4 regions of the Paenibacillus terreus genome follow, and region 2 is predicted to be linked to each of the others. Evidence: riboswitches for the same ligand, from Rfam matches in the RefSeq annotation. Region 2 holds a riboswitch; each other region holds the start of a gene.
The links. A riboswitch is a leader RNA that binds a small molecule or an ion and turns the genes downstream of it on or off. The one in region 2 is predicted to bind cyclic di-AMP.

Region 1 (4,103 bases), on a different contig from region 2:
CAATTCCTCATGTGTTCCCTTCGCAATGAGGCGGCCTTCATCCAGCAGTAGAATCAGGTCCGCAGAGATCGTCGAGTTGATTTTCTGTGTAATCAGGAACGTCGTGCACGAGAGAGCCTCCAATTCGGCCAGCAAAGCCGCTTCGGTCTTCACGTCAAGCGCGCTGGTGCTGTCGTCCAGTATCAGAATGGACGGCTTGCGTACGAGCGCACGGGCAATGGAGAGCCGCTGCTTCTGCCCCCCGGACAGATTGATCCCACGCTGGCCCAGAACCGTATCGTAACCATTCGGCAGGCCTTCGATCGTCTCATGAAGCTGCGCCTGCCGTGCCGCTGCACGGATATCGTCCAGCGTGGCACGCTCATCCCCCCAGGCGATATTTTCACGGATCGTTCCCGAGAACAGTATCACCTCCTGCGGCACGTAACCAGTGGCATCCCTTAGCTGCCTCACATCAAGCTGCTTCGCGTCCGTGCCATCGATCAATACGACACCTTCCGTCTCCTCATACAGCCTGGGTATGAGCTGAACGAGCGAAGACTTGCCCGAACCGGTCGCCCCCATGATTGCCACCCGCTCGCCCGGACGCACCCGGAATGAAATATCCGCCAGAACCGGGGCGCTGCCGTCCGGGTAACGGAACCCAACGTTGCGAAACTCCACCTGTCCTTGAACAGGCTTCCTCTCGCACGTGCCTTCCACATATTTCAACATGTTGTCTGTCGCTGCAAGCAGTTCACCGATTCGCTGCGCCGATGCTCCCGCACGGGAATAGGTAACCACAATCCAGGACAGGGCCGACAAGGCGCCGATCGTCCTCAGCGCATAATTGACAACTGCAACAACTTCGCCGACTGAGACCTCTCCAGTGGCAATATCCGCCCTTCCGTTCCACAGCACCGCTATGATGGCCAGGTTCATCAGCAGCAAAATAAACGGCATCGTCGTTTCCGTCAACCGCAGCGCACGAACGGTGCCCTTCATCAATTCTCCGCTAAGACGGGAGAAACGCCCGATTTCATGCCCCATGCGCACAAATACCCGAATCAGCCGGATCGCGGTCAGATTTTCCTGAATAGAGCCGTTTACGCTGTCCAGCCGGCGCTGTACGCTGCGGAACAAAGCCGAGGCTTTCTTCATTACAAGGTAAAGAAACACCAGCAGCACAGGAACGGTAACTGTCAGAAGCCCCCCTAGTTTGACGTTAACCACGAGCGACATGATGACACTGCCCAGAACAAGCAGCGGCACACGGGACATAAAGCGCAAGCTCATGAAAATGGTATCCTGGAGCTGCGATACATCGCCAGTAAGGCGGGTAATCAGCGACGAGGCCGCGAACCGGCTGAACAGCGCATAAGAAAAAGACTGTACCGTCACATAAAGCCTGCTCCGCAAATCATAAGCAAATCCCTGGCTGGCGTGTGACGCATAAAACGTGCCAATGATCCCGGCGGCAAATGCGACGGCTGCTCCTGCCACAAGAATGCCGCCCCACAGCCAGACAGTCTGCAGATTGCCCGTCCGAATGCCATCATCGATGATTCTGGAAATGATCCACGGCTGAAGCAGTTCAACCGACAGCTCCACCAGCATCATAAAAATAGCGATAAATGAGGCGAGTCGATACTTCTTCAGAAATACAAATATGAATGCCATATCCCCCTCCGATTAGCACGGTCCGCCGTTCAGCCTGAGCTTTAGCGACTCCCGCCGCTTAGTCTGCATCCTTTAATACGTACATTGTAACAAACATATTACCGGCATCCATCTCTAAGTCCTTTCAAGATAAAGCCGACTTCTCCTGTCTTGGTATAAATCACATGGTCCGCGCCCATCCGCTGGTACACGCCTCTTGGATGCATCAGCTGCCGGGTAATGACATGAATCTCCCGTTCTGTCCATGACCTGCAGATTTGCAGATAGCGGCAGGTAAGATTGAGACTGCTCTCAAATATGAAAATACAGCCTACCGTCATTTTGGGAATGACCCACTTCTCCGTCATGGACGTATCGATCCGAACAATTTGCTCCACCCCCTGCTTCTCAAAATGCTTCTCTTCTGCGGTGCTGTTCGTCAGAACCGCAAAGGGCAAATGGTGATGCTGCAACAGCTTTACAAATTTTCGGCCGTCGTTGTTAGGAGCAACAACGAGAATGGTCTCGGTTTGCATTCAGATCCTCCTCGATATTCGGGCAGCAAAATAAAAAAAGAAGCCAGGGCGTCCAAGTAGCTTCCCGCGGCTTCTCTCCCAAGGTCCATATGCCAATAAAACACGGACTGGATATTAGTCGGTTTGCTGCCTCTCCCTGTACGCTTATGAGGTTAGCTGTCGGATTCGGGCGAGAGAGTCGCCCTACGCGGCCGAGACCTTGGAATCTCCTCCGCGATTCACCCCTGCAAGCCATAACTGTTCCGCCTCTTCTGCCGGAATCAGTCGGCCGCTTTGGTTCCCCCATTTTCCGCTCTGTGCGGAAATTCAGCGATAAAAGCAAAATCATCATATAAAAAAAATCAAATTACGATTTGAATCATACACCCGCCCGGATGATAGTGTAAAGACTTGTTATTCCCGATTCTTTCAAAATTTGCTTTAATCAAAGGCTGTCAAAGCAGCCTGTTGAGGCGCTACTATATCAAAAATGTCAATATCCGCCATAACCATCCGAAAAGACGTTTGCGGAAGGCTTTAGTTATATCTGAAATTCACTACCATCGTAGGTGCAAGTAGTTTAATATTAACGGGAACTCCTCGGTTCAAAGTTCACAAAAAGATGACGAACGAAATTGATGCATCTTCTTGAAGGAGTGATGTGGTATGAGAAATTACAGATGTCAAATTGATGCTATGCCGAAAAAGTCTACCAAGTAGGGGAGCACGTACAGGGTTCTCCTGAATACAAGGAGGAGTCCAGTATTGATTACATTACAAACCATATCCAAGAGTAATTGGGAAGAATGTGCCTATCTTAAACCGAAACCGGAACAAGAAAGGTTTATGGCTGCAAATCTTTATTCGATTGCAGAGGCGCAATTTTTAGAAGGATTTGTAACAAAGGCGATTTACAATGATGATGTAATGATTGGATTTACAATGTATGGACCCGATCCTGAGGATGGGAATTACTGGATTTACCGTTTTATGATTGACGAAAGATTCCAAGGACAAGGCCATGGTTATAAAGCTATGCTGCTGGTTATTGATGAGATAAGAAAAAGCAATAACAGAACTGAGGTTATAATGCTTGGCTACAATCCAGATAATGAAGAAGCCAGAGCGCTATACACAAAATCAGGCTTTAGAGAAGTGGGACCAGCTCCTTGGGGGGAAATACTTGCAAAGTATAGTTTTGAATAACTTATCTGATTGCAATTATGAATATTATGCTGCATGAACTGGTGCCTTGACTGCATTAAACCGCCCTTTACGGGGGCGGTTTATCTTTTGACCGAAAAGTTTCGTAAAATGATAGCTTCACATCACTTCTCATTTTGTCCAATAAACAGCTGAGCATACCGGGTGAGAGTCCATGCAGCCCGCTGCGAAATCTGCTCCTCTTTTTTGTTCCCGCTTATTTGAGAAATGAACTTCTCCATCAAACTTGCAGCCTTGCCTGTATTCCCTTGCTCCAATTGTTTTTGCGCCTGCTTCAGAGTGCTGTTCAGACGGGAAGCGAGGTCGCCTTTTACTTCTTTGGCCGCACGGTACTGTTCAAATACGGATTGCAGACCGTTCAGCGCGGCGGGCGCATGGAAGACAGGAACCGGCACATCCGCCCAATCCGTGTCTGAAGCGAAATAAAAGCTGGTATATGACGGCTGGTTGTAGGCCGTATTTTGCCGTGCTACCCCGGTCCGGTACTGCGGATCATGCATAAGCGTGTACAGCTTGCGGTCCGTTACTTCCGTGCTTAGATAAATCCGGATTGCCGAGCTGTCCGCCTTGCGGACAAACATTTCTTCTCTCCAATCCCCGAAAATATCCGCAACAAGCGATGGTGTGCCTTTGGTATAATTGTTGGTCAAGGTTTCATCGGCTGTCAGCAGAACGCCGCGTTTCCAGTCTTCAATCACCGGCGTGACGTCAATGGCCCCGTTCACA
Region 2 (4,103 bases):
ATTTCCTCCACGACATCTTCATCTCTGTCGATGCCGAGCACCTCACATCCCATTTCCATAAGCTGCAATCCCAGGCTGGAGCCAAAACGTCCCAAACCGATAATCACGAACTGCTGAGTCTTCATTGCTGATCTGTAACTCCCTTATCCTATAATCATTTTGCCTTCCGGGTGCCGGTAAAGCTCTTTGTCCTGCTTTTTTCCCAGAGCGTATGCGAGCGTGATCGGTCCAAGCCTGCCCGCGAACATCGTGAAGCTGATCAATATTTTGCCGATCACCGTCAAGTCCGGCGTCAGTCCCATCGAAAGCCCGACCGTTCCGAATGCGGAGGTCGTTTCAAACAGAATCATCAAGAAATGATGATCCTCGGTGGTGGTAAGAATCATCGTAACGGTAATCACCAGAAAAAGGGCTAGCATCGTAATCGTAAGTGCCTTCAGAATACGCTCCTGCGCCAGCCGGTAACGGTAAATCACGATATCTTCCCTTCCGCGCACCATGGACACTACGGCTCCTGCAAGAATCGTAAAAGTCGTCGTTTTAATACCGCCGCCAGTTGAGCCTGGAGAAGCACCGATAAACATCAGTATAATAATGAAAAACTGCGTAGCCTGGCGGAGTCCGGCGATATCCAGCGTATTGGCGCCCGCCGTGCGCGGCGTAACGGACTGAAAAAGCGAAGCCAGAACTTTGCCTGACCACGGCAGGCTGCCGAGCGTCCTTGGATTGGTGAATTCGAAGACGATAATAACCAAGGCGCCGGTAACAATAAGCACTGCTGTCATCGTAAGCACAACTTTGGTATGCAGGGACAGCTTTCTTTTCTTGCGGTACTCCACCAGATCCGACATGACCACAAAACCGATACCGCCGGTAACAATCAAGAACATGGCCGTAAAGTTGACAACCGGGTCGTTCACGTACAATGTCAGGCTGCGGAATTCACCGAACAGGTCGAAGCCTGCATTGTTAAACATCGAAATGGCATGCCACACCCCGAAGTAAATGGCTCTGCCCACGGGCATGTCAAAAGACCAGCGTGCCGCGAACACCACGGCGCACACCGCTTCTATAATGAGCGAGTACAGCAGCACCTTGCGGATCAGTGAGACGATGCCCTCCATGGAGGTCTGATTCATCGCTTCCTGGAGAATGAGCCTTTCCTTCAGTGAAATTCTGCGCTTGAACACGAGAGCCACCAAGGTGGCCATGGTCATAAAGCCAAGCCCCCCGATCTGGATTAACAGCGCGATGACGATCTGGCCGAATACGGTAAAATGCGTGCCAGTATCCACAACGACCAGACCGGTCACACAAGTGGCCGACGTCGCGGTGAACAAGGCGTCAATAAACGGCAGCGGCACCCCCGATGTATTGGAGATGGGCAGCATAAGCAGTCCCGCTCCGAGCAAAATAATAAGGGCAAAGCCGCACACAAGAATGCGCGGTGGGGATAAATGCAGCCACTTCAGTTTTGGAATTATCATTCTACACCTCTAGAAAAAGTCAATAAAAAAAACGTCCATCGATGTACCTCACAAAAGATAGACCGCTCCATAATCATAAAAAAAGACACCGGAAAACCGAGTGCCTGACCAGGTTCCTGCTGCAGCCTACGAGGTTAGCTGACGGATTCGGACTGCAGAATTGTCCTATTCGGACCCGGCCATGACCAGGTGCGAAATTCACCCCAATTTAATGGTTCCCCCGTTTTCGTAACGAAATTCGGCATTTATGCAATTGCAAACAAATTATAAACCTTCTCCTTGTACATCACAAAAGAGGCTTTTCATGAAAAAGACTCAAATAACGCCAATTCAGTGCAAAAGATGCTGTCCTGCTGCAATGAATCCTACATTATTGTATTCTTTCATCTTTTTCATCGTATTTACACACGTTCATGAAGCGATGGCGGTCAACAGAACACTATGTTATCTTTAAATGGTTCAGATGAAGGAGGTATTAGATGAATCCCATAGGAATACCGGTTAAATTAACCGCTGATTTCAAAAAGCTGAGCATCCTGGGCATCGTCGGCCTCGCCGTGTTTCTGCTGCTGCAGGTGCTGCTGCCGGTGCTTGCATCCTTAAACCAGAATCAGCCAGGGGAGGTAATCAGCAAACAGCAGGCAATAGAGAGCGCTGAAGCTTTTGCCAAGTCCGTTTTGGGTTATAAAAGCTCAGCGGAAGAAATTCCGGCCCCGGCCTATGAAGCACAATCCGAGCTGTACGGTTACCTTTCCAGGGAGCAGCTGCTTCCCGAATACAACCGGGTGTGGAGCGGCAAATTTCCTTATGAATTTTACCGGGTCAGCCTGCCCGATCCGGCTCAGGATCGTACCGTGATGGTTGATGTGGGGCTGCAGACGGGAAAACCTGCCGGTTTTATTATTCAAATGAGCGACGGATTTTATAACAGCACCGAAGCTCTTCCTGAAGGGGAAACCCGAAGCGGGCTGCTGCGGTCATACGAAGCGGGCCTGTCTCTTGCAGATAAAGAGGCATTGGCAGCGCCCATACTGAAGCAGATGGGATATAACACGGAAAATCTGACTGTGGAAAGCCGCGAAGACAAACCAGGGCTCACCTATTCGGATGAAGGAAGCAAGATCGGGGATGCCGTGCTGCAGATCAGGCTGACGTTTGAAAACGGGGGCGTCCGCTCTCTAGCGTCCTCCTTTGCTGTGCCTCCTTCCCAAACAGAATATGTGGATCAGCAGACAAAGCTTGCAAACCTTCTGTATTATATCGGCTACATGCTGTTTTCCTTTGTGCTAGGCGTGCTTGCCGTGGTATACAGCAGTTTGACCCGGCGTCATACCTCATTTACCCGCGGTATTATGCTGAGCTTCATTTATTTTGCCATTTCGGTGCTGACTCTGTTCAACATGATGCCTTATTTGCAGGCTCAATCCGCCAACAGGGACGCTCTGATCTTCGGCATCGGTCTGCAAATTATCTTTAATCTGATGATGGGGGTTATCATTTATTTTTCCTTTGTAGGAGGCAACGGGCTTTGGAAAAAGGCTGGTCTCAATCCGTGGCCGCGGGCCAAAGAGCCCGGATACGGAGTTTATGTGCTGCGCAGCATGGGCACCGGATATCTGTGGGCTTTCATCCTGCTGGGAGTTCAGTCCGTCATCTTCGTTATTCTCAACCTGCTGATCGGCAGCTGGTCTACCATAGATGAGACACAGTCGCCGTATAATATGGCCTATGCCTGGCTGCTGCCGATCATGGCATGGATGGCGGGGATCGGGGAAGAGGCGCTTTACAGGCTGTTCGGCATCCCGATGCTGAGAAAGATCGTGCGCAGCACGCTGGCCGCAAGCGCCATCAGCTCGCTGATCTGGGCGTTCGGGCATACCCTGTATCCGATTTACCCTGTCATTACCCGTCCGATCGAGCTTCTGTTTCTTGGCCTGATTTTCAGCTTTATTTTCCTTAGATACGGCTTTATTACTGCAATGTTCAGTCATGTCGTATTCGACAGCATTCTGATGGGAATCAGCCTGATGTCGATGGGAGATCCCGTCAACATCGCCGTAGGGGCCATCGGAATGGTGCTGCCGGCTGTTGTCGGCTACGTGGTGTACCTCTTTAACCCTAAAAAAAACGAGAAGCCGTATATTACGACTCCTCATCCTGAAGGGCAGTTATAATTTGTCTGGCGAGCTTGTCGCCAATGGAGAGAGGCCGGAAATCTTCAACGCTGGCCTCTTTTATTTTTTTGATGGAGCCAAAATGCTTAAGCAGCATTTTACGCCGTTTTTCCCCAATGCCCGGAATTGCATCAAGTCTTGAGGTCACCATGGATTTGCCGCGCTGTTCTCTGTGGAAGGTGATGGCAAAACGGTGAACCTCCTCCTGAATGCGCTGCAGCAGGTAAAATTCCTCGCTGTTGCGCGGCAACGCCACCGTCTCCGGCGGATCGCCGACCAGCAGCTGGGACGTTTTGTGCTTGGCATCCTTGACGAGGCCGCATACCGGGATGAACAGGCCCAGCTCGTTCTGCAGCACATCCACCGCTGCCGAAATCTGGCCGCGTCCCCCGTCCACCACAATCAGATCGGGCATCTCCAGATTTTCCTTCAGCACCCGTTC
Region 3 (4,103 bases), on a different contig from region 2:
AGCTCGGAAATCATACTGCGGCTAATTTTCCGGAGGGCCAAGGAACTTATGGACCAGGGCTATACGTTCGGATTTCTGCTTGATCCTCTTCCGGATTTAATCCGTGGCGATCTGACAGTCAGCCAGTACCTGCTGCTGGATGAATCCCTGATACAAACCGTATTCAATCTATGGAAGAAAGAAGAGGACCCTGTCCTGAGCGACCTGTGCTCGCGTTTTATAGATCGTAGACTATATAAATATGTACAAATTGATTCCATGGATATGGGCATGATTGATGAATTGCGGAACGCTCTGGCGAAGGCCGGGCTGCACCCTGAATATGACCTGGAAATTGATTTTCCGACAGACCTTCCTTATGATGTATTCCGGAAGGACGGATCGACAGAGAACCAGATTTTGCTGCTTGATCGGGAGGGCGGTATACGCGAAATTTCCGAAGTATCGGATATTGTCCGCTCGATCAGCGGTATTCACCGGGGGAAATACCATCTGTATTACCCGCAGAATAAATTGGAGCAAATCAGGGATACTCTGCCGCCGGATGTTCAGAAGTTGTTTGTAAAATAATCTTCAAGTCATTTGTTTTAGCCTTAAGCATCATGATATAAAAGGTTGCAAAAATAGAAAATTGCCAAAGAAAGAAATTAATCTAAATTAAATCCAATTAAGGAGGAACAATCCTTGGAATTATTTGATACACACACTCATCTAGATTCGCCACAATTTAATGAAGACAGAGAGCAGATCATATCAAATGCCGTCGAAGCGGGAGTTACGCGAATGATCAATGTCGGTTTTAATAGAGAGACTATTCCCAGTACAATGAAGCTTGCCGAAACGTATGATTTTATTTATGCGGCTGTCGGATGGCATCCTGTGGATGCCATCACCATGCAGGATGGAGATTTGGAATGGATTGCATCGCTTTGCGAGCATGAGAAGGTCGTGGCCATTGGAGAAATTGGGTTGGATTACCATTGGGATACTTCTCCAAAGGATGTTCAGCAGCGAGTATTGCGCCAACAAATCGGACTTGCCCGGGAACTGGGAATGCCTATTGTCATTCACAATCGGGATGCGCACGAGGATATCGTGAAAATTTTGCGTGAGGAGAAAGCGCATGAGGTTGGAGGAGTAATGCATTCGTTCTCCGGCAGCTGGGAAATTGCTAAATTATGTCTGAATATGGGATTTCATTTGTCGTTTGGCGGACCGATTACGTTCAAAAATGCGCGTCAGCCGAAAGAGGTTTTGGCGCAGGTGCCGATGGACCGTTTATTGATTGAGACCGATTCCCCTTACTTGACACCACACCCCTTCAGAGGCAAACGAAATGAGTCGGCTTATGTGAAATTGGTGGCTGAAGCGGCTGCCCAAATTAAGGGAATTTCCGTGGAGGAATTGGCGGCTGTCACGACCCAAAATGGGCTGGAACGATTTTACATCAAGAGGAAACGTGAGATAAACCGTTAAAAAAGTAAGACAGACGGAGTTAATCATAAAAATGTTTCAGGAAAACGGCGATTATTACAATATTTTAACCGATTATTTAGAGAAAAACACTTGAAACCTGCTTTACAACATGCATATAAACAGGATATCATCGTTTCAGTGAATTATTGAGGCCGTGTAAAGGGGCAAATCAATAGTTCATTTCATGGACCAGTCTCGCTTAGTCTCCGTCATGGAGAACGGGGGAACCGATATGATGGCAGGCCGAAAGGGAGCTGCAGCGGAAGCTTACAGACATAGACACGCCGCTGTGCGCTGTTCCTTTGCTGACATCATAGTTCGATTTCTTTTCTGGGTCTTAGGGGTGAATGTGAAGGCAGCCGCCATGAGCGGGTGACTGGAACTAGGGCGACTCTCTACGTCCGAACCCGACAGCTAACCCCGTAAGCGTATCAAGAGAGAAGCTGCCTCGTGCATGGATTTTCCGCGTAATCATTGACGGAAGCCGCGAAAGAGCTCTCTTAACTCTTTCCTGGCTTTTTTAGTTTATGAATATGGGAGAACTTGCCCACATACTGTTACATAACGAAGTTATGAACCAGTAAAGGGGGGCGCCATGCTGCGAAGACGGGAACATGATGCAGGGCAGGCTGCAGTCAGGCTTGTCTTGTAGAAAATCTGGTATAGTCGCGTCAATTTCAATCATGCATTACTCTAGACGGCGAGGCTATGAAGGAGGACGGAGAAGTGGGAATTTTCCAGCAAGGGGATGCCCATGAGTCACGCTCATCCAGCATGTCTTACGCGTTGCGATGGAAGCATGAAAAATTGCGCCACGCATCACTGGTCGCTATTTTTCTAATCGCACTAACAATCATGATCTCTATTCTGGTGTACACACAGACAAAGAAGCAAGTGGTTCTGGTCATCGATGGCCAGACAAGAGCGGTGGAAACCCGCGGAGAAAGTTTGCAGGATGTTCTGGAGGAGCATTCCATTACACTGGCACCCCATGACAAGATTTCCATGTCGGTGAACGGAGCTATCCAGGATGGCGACCGTGTAGTCATTAAACGGGCTACCCAAGTGAATGTATCCGCAGGTTATGAAACCAAGAAGCTGTACACCACCGAAAATACAGTAAAAGACGCTGTTCAAACCTTAGGCTATAATTTGTCACCTGAAGATAAGGTTTCCCCTTCGCTCGACACCAAAGTCTCTTCTAACATGGATATAAAAATCGTCCGTGTAACGAAGCAGCAGGTTCAGCAAAAGGCCGAAATCCCTCACAGAGTCGTCAAGACGGCTGATCCAAGCTTGTACAAGGGAGATAACCGTGTTCTGGTGAGCGGTAAAGACGGGGTCATGATTCAGAATATCGAGAAGGTGTATCATGACGGGAAACTGGTTTCAAAGCGCATGGTCAGCAAAGAGGTCGGTACGAAGCGTGTTGATAAGGTTATTGCAGTAGGCACAAAGAAGAAGCCTGTTGTACTCGCGGCATCAACCGGGCCTTCCGATTCCGCAAGCACGGCCAGCGCCAATACGACTAGCCGGGCAGGAATAGAATTTAAGTATACAAAAGTGTTAAACGATGTATCCATGACAGCTTACTCCGCACAGGAACCTGGCATTGGCACCCGGACATCCTCCGGTACGCGCGTAACCGAAGGCCGGACCATTGCTGTGGATCCCGACGTGATTCCAATCGGCTGGTGGGTATATATTGAAGGCCTCGGCTTCCGCCGTGCGGAGGATACTGGCGGCGCCATCAAAGGCAATAAAATCGATGTGTATTATGAGAGTTTAAACAAAGCGTTGAACTTTGGCCGTAAAAGCGGGATGACGGTATATGTCATCGGGCCGGTCAAGCCGGAATTGAATTAACCATCGGCAGATTGAAGGTTGTATTTCAATCGATGATTAGGATAGTATTAAGATCATAAAGATGCCATGCTAAGAAGAGGATGATCATCCTCTTCTTATTTTTTGTTCAGGAAGGAAGAAAGAAGCAATGATCAAGGAAGTCATCGTCGTGGAAGGCCGTGATGATACGGTTGCCGTTAAAAGGGCGGTTGAAGCCGACACCATTGAAACCGGCGGCTCTGCCATCAATGCCATGACCATTCGCAAAATTGCCATGGCCCAGAAGCGGCGCGGTGTCATTATACTGACCGATCCCGATCATGCCGGGGAACGGATACGGAAGATTATCGCCTCCAAGGTGCCGGGCTGTAAGCAGGCCTTTATTCCGGAGGCGGAAGCGACCCGAAAAGGGGATATCGGGGTGGAGAATGCTTCCCCGGAAGCAATCCGCCATGCGCTCGCCAGGGTTCACACGACGGTGGAGGGTGCCAGCCCCCTGATCGATTGGGAAGACCTTATCGACGCAGGCCTGATCACGCATCCAAGGGCAGCCTCCCGCCGGATGGCTTTGGGTAATATACTGGGCATCGGTTACTGCAACGGGAAGCAGCTTCACAAGCGTCTGACGATGTTCCAGATCAGCCGCGAGGAATTCGCGGAAGCATTACAGCAAATTGAAAATGAAGGATTGTGATGGGCATGAAGGGGTTTGAAGATATTGCGACTCCCCGCCGGACCAAGGAGATCATTCAACGGCACGGTTTTTCGTTTAAGAAGAGCCT
Region 4 (4,103 bases), on a different contig from region 2:
GAGGAACGCGCTGAGGTTCAGGAGGCGCTGGCTGAGGATCTCTTTTATGCGCTTGGGGAAGAACCTGTTATTCCGGTCGGCAGCGGGGTCGTCATTCATGACCGGAATCACTACCGGATCGATGTTCTGATCGGCGAAGAGGAGTTGACCTTCGTGTCTCTCGTGTAACATAACCATATGGATTTCTCGCCGAAGCCATGGTAATATGAAACACGATATAGGCACTGACCCTAAAGACATCAGGAACGGCTTCCGTATAACGGAGAGGAGTAGGAATTACAATGCCTTTTACATTAGAGGAAATAGAGGCTCATCTGGAGAAGCTAGAGGGCTGGGAGCTTGAAGAGGGACGCTGGATTGTCCGAAAATATGTCTTTTCCAGCTTTATGAGAGGAATTGCATTCGTGGATGAGGTAGCTGGTATTTCGGAAGCATTCAATCACCATCCGTTTATTACCATTGATTACAAGACGGTCACACTGCGTCTTACCTCATGGGATGAAGGCGGGATCACAGCAGTGGATATAAAAGAAGCGCAGCAGTACAATGAAGCGTTCGAACGAATGCGTTCGGAGGATTAGCCCTGCAACACCAAATAAACTTAAGCAAATAAGCGTTTTAATGGAGAAACGCCCTGGTTTAGAGTTAAGACTCTGATTCCGGGGCGTTTGGTATATTGTGTGTATCTTCACCATGATTGTAGACCATGCAATGAAAAGGTTTCATCCCTTCGGGAGTTTGCCGCTCGTAGGTATCGGTAATCCGAAAGCCTGCCGACCGGTAGGCTCTGATGGCCCGTTTGTTCCAGACGAGGACTTCGAGGTCGATCTCATTGTGTGGTGTACGGCGCCTGGCTTCCTCGGCGATAGCCCTCACAAACTCCGCGCCATGTCCATGACCGCAGAGTTCAGGGCGCATTCCGAGACCAAGGCGGGTCACCCCTTCCATAGGGAAATACTGGGCAAATCCGCATAGATCCCCTGACTCATTCAATACGGCGACATATTGGGAGCTCCGCAGCTCCGTGTTGGCGAATTCGATATCAAGAGCCTTCATTTGCTCCCAAGGGAGCCAGCCGTAGATGTCGTAAGGTGGTTCATATTTCCACTCGCATATGGCAGCCGCCTGCTTTTCACTCATCGGAACGACCTGATAGCTTGCTGATCCGGCGGACATGTTCTTTCCCCCCTTTAGTTAAACCTGTTTGGCAACAAAAAAACGTCTATCGATGTACATTCACAGATGACAGACCGCATCTACCGATAGTTTTTTCGATTTCAGGAGGCTTATGCCAAAGTGTTTATACTTACTGAAATCTAAAAAAACAGCCTCAATTCCGGTCGGAATCGAAGCTGCTATTGAAGTTCGTATGAATGATGTAATGATTTCTAATCAAGGGCAACGGATTCGTAAGTGGATGTGCTCATGACACGTTTGGCACCAAGATACCGGTTGGCGTAGTAACTTTCATTCAAGGAACTGACGGTGACACCGCGCGATGAGGAGGAATGGGCAAACTTGCCGTCGCCTACAAAAATCCCTACATGTGAAACTCCTCTTCCGTTGGTGTTAAAGAATACCAGATCGCCAGGTCGCATTTCATCCCGCGAAACGGAGGTTCCCATATCGAATTGAGAGGAGGATTGGCGTGGAAGATCGATTCCAAGCTTCTCAAATACATAACTTGTAAATCCGGAACAGTCAAATCCGCTCAACGTTGTGCCGCCTGCTCTATAAGAAGTGCCTTTGGCATCCTGAATGATCTGGTCCATTTTAGAGTCCGCATATACGCTTCCTGCGCCGAACGAAAAGGCCGAGAAGGCGATTGCTGCACTCATGAGTGCGATAGTTAGCTTCTTCTTCAAAAAAATACAAACCCCTTCCAATGCCTGCGAGGTTAGCTTAAGGGTTCGGTAGAAGGCTCCCCTATGATCCCTCTGTTGCGAGATCAATTCACCCAAAACTGGTTCCCCCGCTTCCCAGGTGCCGGGAATTCGGCTTCACTTAGATATGCACCTTGAAGCGTATGAATAATCCTGAATGGTTTGTCTAAAAAGGTTACAACAATAATTACAAAGTTGTTACTATCAGTTCACTGCGACTATTGTAACAAAGGAAGCATAGTTTGGCAAATGTTTCATAGCAAAAAACTGCAAAAAAATAGCCTCTGCAGCAAGCAGAGACAAAAAATATCGAAAGCACTATGTTAAGTGAGATTAAACAAACCTATACTTTTGAGAATTCACTATATTTTTTGTTCGCTTGAAATGCAGGGGTTGGCATCATTTTACTCCTTGGTGAACGAATCACAAGCCGTATTCCATAAATGATACTGTGCGGACGTATGCCATATTGTAAAAAGTGAAGAAATAAAATGATAGGTCTGATGCAGAATGAGTGCAAGCAGTCCTGTCCACAGCCAGGCCGAAGCGGTAAAGATAGAGAGCAGGACGAATACGGACGCTCCGAGCAGTGCGGATATTCCGATACCGGGCAGAATTCGCCGCATGCAGCAGGCGAGCGAGAACCAGGCGCCCCTCCCGCTGATCGTTCCGAACTGCATGTACATCACGCATTGACGGATGAGCCAGGCCAAAATGCCCCATAAAGCGATGTAGGGGAGAAGACGGGCGGCGGCCATGAGCGGCTCGTTCATTAAACCGGACAGAGTCTGCAGCAGACGCGGTATAATCCAGTATCCGGGAAGCAGCAGAAGGCAGATTTCAACCGTGTAATATAAAAGGGACGAACGCCAGAACAGCCGGATGCCGGTGAGAAAGGAACGCCGTCCTAGCTCTTTCTTCATGTGCAGGCTGTAATACACACCTACGCGGACCAAAGGGGTCAACAGCATGCGCAGCAAGATGACCGCAAGCAGAACCCAGAAATACAGATGGACGGAAGAATTTTGCACCAATGCAATTTGGCTCTCCATCCAGAATAAGGTCTGGTTGAGCTCGCTCTGCCCGCTTCCCGGATAACGCAGCAGCAGGGGCACAATCCCCGATTCCGTGTATTTATAGTTGAATACTCCCCAGACAAGACGGTAGATAAACAGCAGAATTACGATAAAAAAGTGCAAGCGGACGAGCGTCCAACCCTCTTTTACAGAATTCATCACCTCGGACACCTCACCATGACAGACTTCCAATCAAAGCTTCAGCCAGCCTGGTCATCCCCAGAAGCCAGCGTGTTTCGGTTTTCTCCGGCAGCTTGGCCAGCAGTGTGTTATTCAGGTGGTTGTTCTCCAGAGGGATCGTATGAAGAGGATCAATGACCACCGAGGCAGCGGGGGACCGGCTTTGAATACGGTAGGTTACCTTTTGCTGCTTGCCGTCCCACGTTTTCTGCACGCTGCTTTTATCCTCGAACGTAATTTGTACAGGCACTGCCGGCACGTCGCCACCCTTTTTGGAAACGGTAACGACAGACTCGTACATTCCATTCTCCAGCTTGCGAACCTGAATGTTGTCCACTGCGAAATCGGCCATCTGACTGCCGTATACATACTGATTGAAATATTGGGACCAGGACTTGCCCGTCAATTTCTCCGTGACTCGCTGGAAATCCTGAGTGGATGGATGCTTGAAGCGGTATTTCCGCACATAGGAACGAAGCAGAGCCTCCATTTTGGCGCTTCCCAGCTGCTGTTCCATGCCAAGCAGCACCAGTTTGCCGCGCAAGTAGGCATTTTGCGCATAGTGGCTGGGCGAGCTGTATTTCCATGCTTCGCGGGTCAGCGGCTCAGGAGCATAGACCTGTCCAGACTGCAAGGGTGTGTTCGGGATGAGACCGTATTCCTGTTCCATTAATTTATCCTCCGCATAGGAGGCAAATCCTTCGTCAAGCCACGGTTCTTCGAACTCATTGCTGGCCACGATGCCGTAAAAGTATTGATGGGCGATTTCATGCACTACGGTTCGCTCCAGGTTATATCCCGGTGCGGCATCGTCCGCACCGAAAGCCGTAACCAGTGTCGGATACTCCATCCCGCCGGCACCGTTGGCGTTTTGCGGAGGAACGACGATGGACAAGGTGGAGTAGGGGTAGGGCCCGTACCACTTGCTGAAGTTGGACAGTGCGGCTTTGGCTGCATACATATA

Region 1: it holds a riboswitch for cyclic di-AMP, as region 2 does, so the genes downstream of both, ACE5KN_RS04490 (hypothetical protein) here and ACE5KN_RS19420 (TrkH family potassium uptake protein) in region 2, are expected to answer to the same signal.
Region 3: it holds a riboswitch for cyclic di-AMP, as region 2 does, so the genes downstream of both, ACE5KN_RS30185 (resuscitation-promoting factor) here and ACE5KN_RS19420 (TrkH family potassium uptake protein) in region 2, are expected to answer to the same signal.
Region 4: it holds a riboswitch for cyclic di-AMP, as region 2 does, so the genes downstream of both, ACE5KN_RS30605 (C40 family peptidase) here and ACE5KN_RS19420 (TrkH family potassium uptake protein) in region 2, are expected to answer to the same signal.

The regions. Positions count from the first base shown of each region.
Region 1 covers NZ_JBHIRX010000002.1:58,596-62,698, reverse strand. The annotation lists gene ACE5KN_RS04495 (ABC transporter ATP-binding protein) at 1-1,659, opposite strand, end outside; gene ACE5KN_RS04490 (hypothetical protein) at 1,758-2,174, opposite strand; cyclic di-AMP (ydaO/yuaA leader) riboswitch at 2,302-2,496, opposite strand; gene ACE5KN_RS04485 (GNAT family N-acetyltransferase) at 2,919-3,359, shown strand; gene ACE5KN_RS04480 (rhamnogalacturonan lyase) at 3,482-4,103, opposite strand, start outside.
Region 2 covers NZ_JBHIRX010000011.1:72,774-76,876, forward strand. The annotation lists gene ACE5KN_RS19415 (potassium channel family protein) at 1-125, opposite strand, end outside; gene ACE5KN_RS19420 (TrkH family potassium uptake protein) at 144-1,487, opposite strand; cyclic di-AMP (ydaO/yuaA leader) riboswitch at 1,596-1,741, opposite strand; gene ACE5KN_RS19425 (CPBP family intramembrane glutamic endopeptidase) at 1,967-3,661, shown strand; gene uvrC (excinuclease ABC subunit UvrC) at 3,630-4,103, opposite strand, start outside.
Region 3 covers NZ_JBHIRX010000030.1:45,133-49,235, reverse strand. The annotation lists gene ACE5KN_RS30195 (HD domain-containing protein) at 1-570, shown strand, start outside; gene ACE5KN_RS30190 (TatD family hydrolase) at 685-1,476, shown strand; cyclic di-AMP (ydaO/yuaA leader) riboswitch at 1,663-1,921, shown strand; gene ACE5KN_RS30185 (resuscitation-promoting factor) at 2,203-3,342, shown strand; gene rnmV (ribonuclease M5) at 3,470-4,015, shown strand; gene rsmA (16S rRNA (adenine(1518)-N(6)/adenine(1519)-N(6))-dimethyltransferase RsmA) at 4,021-4,103, shown strand, end outside.
Region 4 covers NZ_JBHIRX010000032.1:20,941-25,043, forward strand. The annotation lists gene ACE5KN_RS30590 (hypothetical protein) at 1-168, shown strand, start outside; gene ACE5KN_RS30595 (4a-hydroxytetrahydrobiopterin dehydratase) at 282-581, shown strand; gene ACE5KN_RS30600 (GNAT family N-acetyltransferase) at 646-1,176, opposite strand; gene ACE5KN_RS30605 (C40 family peptidase) at 1,389-1,865, opposite strand; cyclic di-AMP (ydaO/yuaA leader) riboswitch at 1,872-2,010, opposite strand; gene ACE5KN_RS30610 (hypothetical protein) at 2,288-3,118, opposite strand; gene ACE5KN_RS30615 (M1 family metallopeptidase) at 3,132-4,103, opposite strand, start outside.